2 regions of the Shewanella amazonensis SB2B genome follow, and region 2 is predicted to be linked to the other one. Evidence: predicted binding sites of a transcription regulator. Region 2 holds the regulator's gene; the other holds the start of a gene.
What was found. The regulator sigma-54, encoded in region 2, starts transcription at its own class of promoters, with help from an activator protein. The targets are predictions, from matches to a motif close to GTTGGCACGNNNNTNGNNT.

Region 1: the regulator sigma-54 is predicted to act here: its motif matches at 1,539-1,557, upstream of SAMA_RS08210 (YccF domain-containing protein).

What each region holds. Positions count from the first base shown of each region.
Region 1 is NC_008700.1:1,917,074-1,920,461, reverse strand. Features, by position in the region: gene SAMA_RS19510 (hypothetical protein) at 179-352, shown strand; gene SAMA_RS08215 (pyridoxal-phosphate dependent enzyme) at 445-1,368, opposite strand; gene SAMA_RS08210 (YccF domain-containing protein) at 1,603-2,010, shown strand; gene SAMA_RS08205 (substrate-binding periplasmic protein) at 2,019-2,768, opposite strand; gene SAMA_RS08200 (EVE domain-containing protein) at 2,995-3,388, shown strand, end outside.
Region 2 is NC_008700.1:3,662,227-3,665,614, reverse strand. Features, by position in the region: gene ptsN (PTS IIA-like nitrogen regulatory protein PtsN) at 1-306, opposite strand, end outside; gene hpf (ribosome hibernation promoting factor) at 309-596, opposite strand; gene SAMA_RS16110 (RNA polymerase factor sigma-54) at 627-2,108, opposite strand; gene lptB (LPS export ABC transporter ATP-binding protein) at 2,220-2,951, opposite strand; gene lptA (lipopolysaccharide transport periplasmic protein LptA) at 2,948-3,388, opposite strand, start outside.

The DNA.
Region 1 (3,388 bases), 1.7 Mb from region 2:
TCGCCCGTGTCAGACGGTTTAGATTGACTTCATCGGGGCGGCTAACTTGCAAACCTGGCATCAATACGCTAGTCTCGGTGGTCCTCACAACCGTCTTTTGCATATTTTTGCTAAGGATATTTTATAGTTAGATTAATTTCGCCCTTAAATGGCGACAAAGAAATAAGGAGTGTGGCTTATGTCATACAAATTAGATGGCCATGAAATCAGCGTGGCATTTCCGGTAGATTCCATCTCCCTCAATAAAAGCTCAATCGCCTTTACCGACAAGCACGGTAAGAACAGGCGGACCTTCTCGAAGCGTACCGAAGCGCTTAGATTCATGAAGTGGCTGCTGAGCAGCAATAAGTAACATTTCGCTGGGAATTTCCCTTTTCCTCTCACTTTCCCAAGCGATACTCCCAACGCCTGCGCAGAGAGCACAATTTCACAGGTGCTTTCCGCTCAGGCGACATCTCGTTCGAATAACTGTGCAAACTTGCGCCGATAGCGGGGCAACATGGACACATTCCCCCTAAGCCCACCCTGATGCAGGTACAGCCAGTTTCCCTCTGCATTGGCATCCAGCAGTGACTTCAATACCAGCAGCCCGCAAGGATCGTACAACAACTCAAATTCCAGCCCCTGGCGCCGCATAGCCAGCCAAATCTCCAGCTCATCACGCTTGAGTTTGGCGTAATGATGGGCGTCTCCAACCACCTCGGGGTAAATGTGACTGTCGGCACTTAATTCAGCAAACTGGTCAAAAAGATAATCGCCATCCCCCACCACAGGGCAAGTCACCACCCTGATATCACAATGCTGCTGATGGAAATACTCACTGAGGTAAAGTGCCGTGGTGCCTGTGCCGGACGGCAGAAACACGTTCAGATGAGCCACGCCACGGGCGGCTGCCCAATCCGCAATTTCGCGACCAAGCGTATGCACACCCCTGCGCGCGAGGGCGCATCGTCCACCTTCCGGCACATAGAGACACGCGTCAGCGTCCATCTGCTTTAAGCGAATTGACTCGATGTATTCACGGGGCGAGATATTTGGCTCTGGTACTGTGATTACCGTGGCGCCAAGTGCCAGCGCGCCGCCATAATTGCCCTCTTCCCCCCGATAGATGCTTGCGGCGATGTGGTCCACATAGAACTCCAGTTGCCAGCCACGCCTGCTCGCCAACGCCGCCAGCGAATAAAGCGAATTGGACTGGGGCGAACCATAGCCAATCAGGGTTTGCACGCCATCAAAGCTGTCAGCCAGCAAACTGGCAAATTTACGCCCCTTATTGCCACTGAAGGGTTCAGGCAATAAATCGTCCCGTTTAATCCACAAACTGTGGCCAAAAAAGGAAAAGGGATCTACTGGGCTGGGACTGGGCATGGGTAAGCGCTTCTCAGAGAGGGAAAGGGTGACCAAGAGATGCCAAGTCTAACGCGACTTGAGCCGGGTTTCAGCTTACAGCTGGTCATTTATACCAACCGGTATGGTGAAACACACTAACTCCGCAGCAAGAAACATCAATATGTCATTGATATTCAAAAAAATAAATAGATGGCCTTGATTTTGCTTAGTTTTTACCAATCGAAGATGGACGCATCGTTTACAGGAGAACATATGGCCCTGCTCAGGCTTATATTTAATATCGCGTGGTTTGTACTTGGTGGCTTTGTCATGGGGCTGGCCTGGTGGCTTGCTGGTGTGCTGTGCTTTATCAGTATTATCGGCATTCCCTTCGGACGAGCCTGTTTCGTAATTGGTGAAATGGCGTTTTGGCCCTTTGGACAGGACCATGTCTCCCGCCGCGAGCTTACCGGCCTGGAAGATTTGGGGACAGGCCCCCTTGGCATGGTGGGCAACGTTATATGGTTTTTGCTGTTTGGGATCTGGCTTGCCATTGGTCACATTGGCCACGCACTGGCCTGCTTTATCACCATTATCGGCATTCCATTCGGCATACAGCACCTTAAATTGGCTCTGCTCAGCCTGACCCCGATTGGACGCACAGTCGTTACTCGTGCGTGAAGAGTTTCTTACTCCGGCAAGTGATCTGCCATGATTTCTGCCGCATCAATTCGCTGCAGGCCTTCATTGAAAATGGCCTGCCAGCGATGACCTTCCGGCGTATTCTTAAAGGCAATATAAAGGTTCTTGTTTGCCAATAACTGGCTGTTAATTTGCACTTTATCGGCCACACCCTGTAGCCTGCTCTGTTTAAGCAAATAGCGCATGACGTAAACATCTATCACGGCCGCATCAATACGACCCGCCGCGACCTTTTTGATGTTGAACTCATCTGATGTCACCTGCTCAGCTGGCTGAAGGTCATCGGCGATGGCCCTGTCCAGTTCTTCGGTATTCACATAATCCTGTACAACCCCCAGCCGGTAGTTGCGAAGATCCTTAACCGACACCCAACTGATGGGACGGCTCTTGTGCTCAAGCAGTCCCAATGGACTCATGCCCATGGGATGGGAAAACACAAATTGCACTGTGTCGAAGTAGTATTCGGGGAAATACCCAACGTAGGGTGTATTGCTTTGGTGGGCCAGTTTCACCGCCCGACTCCACGGATAAAAGTCCACCTCAAGTTGATAACCCATAGCGGCAAAAGCGGCCTTTGCCACAGCCACAGCAGCACCTTCGGATGGCAGGCCTTGCCCCGAATAAGGTGGCCAGTTAAGTGATGTGAGCCTGACGACCGTGGCGTTTACCCCGTTGGCAACGCCAAATCCGGCAAGTGACAGGATCAACACCAGCCACATTGGCCTGAACAAGTGCATTGGACTTGATAGCAGTCGTCTTGGCAGCATAACGTGTGTCTTGGCGATATGGGCAGCCTCTGAATAAACTCAGAATCAAGTATAGCAACGTCATCAGCCGGAGCATGAGACAGCTAGTCGAGGCGTGGAAAGATTGCCCGCGTTGTATTCGGGGAATTGCTGCCGCCCTTTGCAGCGCGCCAAGTTGGCCTTACACTGGCAACTCTTGCAATAAAGTGGAAGTGCAATGAACTACTGGTTAATGAAATCGGAGCCTGATGAATTCAGCATCCGAGATCTGGCCGCCAGGCCACAGCAAACAGAAGGCTGGCATGGGATCCGCAATTATCAGGCCCGCAACTTTATGCGGGATGCCATGAAGGTTGGTGACAGGGTATTTTTCTACCATTCCAGCTGCAAGGTTCCTGCCATTGTCGGCGTCGCCGAAATCGCCAGCGACGTCTACCCTGATAGCAGTGCCTGGGATCCTGAGTCGGATTATTTTGATCCCAAATCCAGTCCTGATTCGCCCCGCTGGCTTCAACTGGATATACGTTTTGTGAAAGAATTTACAAAACCTGTGACCCTCACAGCCATCAAGAGTCACCCAGGGTTGACCGATATGCTGTTGGTACAAAAAG
Region 2 (3,388 bases):
CAAGGCAAACAGAATGTCCACAGGTTGCTTGTCAATGGCGTCATAACCAATGGCTTCTTCACACTTGATCAGCACAGCTAAGGGCTTATCTATAGTGCCAAGGCGTCCATGGGGAATGGCAATACCATTACCAATACCTGTGCTACCCATTTTTTCACGGGCCAGCAGGCTTTCGAATATCTCTTGAGACGAGAGGGAGGGATTCTGGGCAGCAGCGAGATCGCTAATCAGCTCCAGCACCTTTTTCTTGCTGCCCGGAGTGGCACAGCTAGTGCACTCCGGCGCCAGGATGGTACTTAGTTCCATCGTTAATGTTTGGTCAGTTTCTCTTTGTGTTTAATAACCTGACGGTCCAATTTATCAATTAGGGCGTCAATGGCGGCGTACATGTCTTCATGTTCTGAAGTGGCGAATACCTCGCCACCGTTGAGGTGAAGCTTGGCTTCTGCGATTTGCTGCAATTTCTGAACATTGAGAACAACGTGGACATTATTGATCTGTTCGAAATGACGTTCAAGCTTGGAGAACTTGCTCTCTACGTAGTTACGCAGTGAATCAGTGATTTCGATATGATGCCCAGTCAGATTGATTTGCATAGACACTTTCCTCCAAAGACCTTGGGTGGGTTATAAACTCTTACGTTGGTTTGACGGTGGGATCAACATCGCCTCTCGGTATTTGGCGATGGTGCGTCTAGCAACGTTGATTCCTTGTTCTGCCAGAAGTTCCGCCATTTTGCTGTCGCTCAATGGTTTCTTCTGATTTTCTGCTGCCACCAGTTTCTTGATAAAGGCGCGGATGGCAGTAGATGAGCATTCTCCGCCATCTTCGGTCCCGACGTGGCTGGAGAAAAAATACTTGAGTTCAAAGATACCCCTTGGGGTATGCATGTATTTTTGGGTAGTGACCCGTGAGATGGTGGATTCGTGCATCTCTACCGCTTCGGCGATATCGTTGAGCACCATGGGTTTCATGGCTTCTTCACCATACTCAAAAAAGCCCTGCTGGAACTGCACTATGCAATTGGCGACTTTCAGCAGGGTGTCGTTGCGGCTCTCCAGGCTCTTGATAAACCACTTGGCCTCTTGCAAATGCCCGCGGATAAACTGGCTGTCAGCCTGGTTGCGACTGGTGCGCGCCATGGCGGCATATTGCTGGTTCACACTCAGTTTAGGCATACAATCGGGATTAAGCTCTACAACCCAACGGCCATTTTTTTTACTGACCGAGACATCCGGAATAACATACTCGTCCTTGGTGCTGGTCACCGACTCACCGGGACGGGGATTCAGCCCCTGAATAAGGACGATTGCGTCTCTGAGTTCTTCTTCCTTGAGGCGTGTTTTTCGCATCAGGGTGCGGAAGTCGCGGTTGGCAATCAAGTCCAAATGGTCACGGATAAGCAGCTTGGCGTTGTCCAGGTGGGGGGTATCCGCCGGAAACTGCCCAAGTTGAATGAGCAGGCACTCTGCCAAATCACGGGCAGCCACCCCGATTGGGTCGAAGTGTTGAATGCGTTTGAGCACGGCCTCAACTTCGTCAAGCTCCACTTCGTCATCGCCCACGGCCTCGAGAATTTCCTCCAGGCTTTGGGTCAAGTAACCTTTGTCATCGATGGCATCTATGATGGCAGTGGCAATGGCCAGATCGGTATCGGAAAAAGGGGTGAGATTTTTTTGCCATTCGAGATGTTCGTAGAGGCCTTCGCTGGTTTCGCCCTGAAACGGCATATCATCTTCGCCACGGATCCCGGGGCCAGACACGGGGGCAGCCGTAAAGACTTCATCCCAGGTGGTATCCATCGGGAGCTCGTCCGGCATGGACTGCTGATTGATGGCGTCTGAGGTTTCCAGCGAGGCACTGTCCGTGGTGTCGTTTGAGACGGACTCCTGGCTGAACTGGTCATCAAATTCTTTATCGCCGCCGTCGGCATCAAACTGATCGCTGCCCAGTTCGTCGTCCAGCTCCAACAGTGGGTTGGCGTCGAGGGCTTGCTGAATTTCCTGTTGCAGTTCAAGCGAAGAGAGTTGAAGCAGACGAATGGCCTGCTGCAACTGTGGCGTCATTGTGAGTTGTTGTCCCAGTTTTAGCTGGAGCGACGCTTTCATTGTACTGCGAATCCTTCACTAAATTATTCAGGTAGAAAGCTTTTCTATCAGGTTATCCGGTGATTTACCACCCTGATTATCCGGATATGAGAAGGGGGCTTTGTTAATTAACTATAGCCTGAATTGCTCACCCAAGTACACTGCACGCACCTGCTGATTGTCGAGGATTTCGGCAGGAGTGCCTTCGGCAATCAAATCGCCATGGCTGACGATATAGGCTTTTTCGCACACATCGAGGGTTTCTCTCACGTTGTGGTCGGTGATAAGCACACCAAGGCCACGATTCTTCAATTGCTCGATGATCTTTTTGATGTCGATAACGGAAATGGGGTCTACCCCGGCAAAAGGTTCATCCAACAGGATAAATCTGGGGTTTGCGGCGAGCGCCCGGGCTATCTCGACCCGGCGACGTTCGCCACCTGAGAGTGACATGCCCAGATTGTCACGAATGTGGGTGATGTGAAACTCTTCCAGCAGTTGCTCCAAGGCCTCTTCACGCTCATCGGTGTTCAGCTCTTTACGCATCTGCAACACGGCCATGATGTTGTCGCGCACCGACAGCTTGCGAAAGATGCTGGCTTCCTGTGGCAGATAGCCAATGCCCTTGCGTGCCCGCAGATGCATGGGATCCAGCGTCAGGTCATCATCATTGATGTGTATGCTGCCCTTGTCACTCTGTACCAGACCCACCACCATATAAAAGGTGGTGGTTTTACCGGCACCATTGGGGCCCAACAAGCCGACCACCTGGCCGGTATTGACGGTGAGGCTGACGTTTTTGACAACCTGGCGGTTTTTGTAACTCTTGGCGAGGTTACTGGCCTTCAGGGTCAGTTGGGTCATTGCTGCTTCTCTTGCTGGGGTTGCTCTGTCTTAACTTTATCCTGCAGATCCTGCTGGTAATTTTCGGGCTTGATGATGGTGATAACCCGGTCGTCTTTTTTACCGCTGCTTTGGGACGTGAGCTGCTGCTTTTCGATATCGTAAACGATGGAGTCGGCGCTCACCTGGCTGCCATCCTGCTCGACCTTGGCGTTGCCTTTGAGGCTCATTACACGGCTGTCGATGTTGTAGCTGATTTCCGTAGCACTGGCATGCACTGTGCGGCCATCTTCCACCTGCTGACTGTAAGTGGCAGGGTTACCCTTGGCGAGCAGAATGCGTTTACCGCTTTTCTCGTCGGTGAAAGAGCTCAGTTCACCCGCCTTAAGCACCAGGCTGCCCTGGGTCAGGGTCACCGGGCCTTCGTATACAATGCGCTTGTTTTTCAGATCGGCATA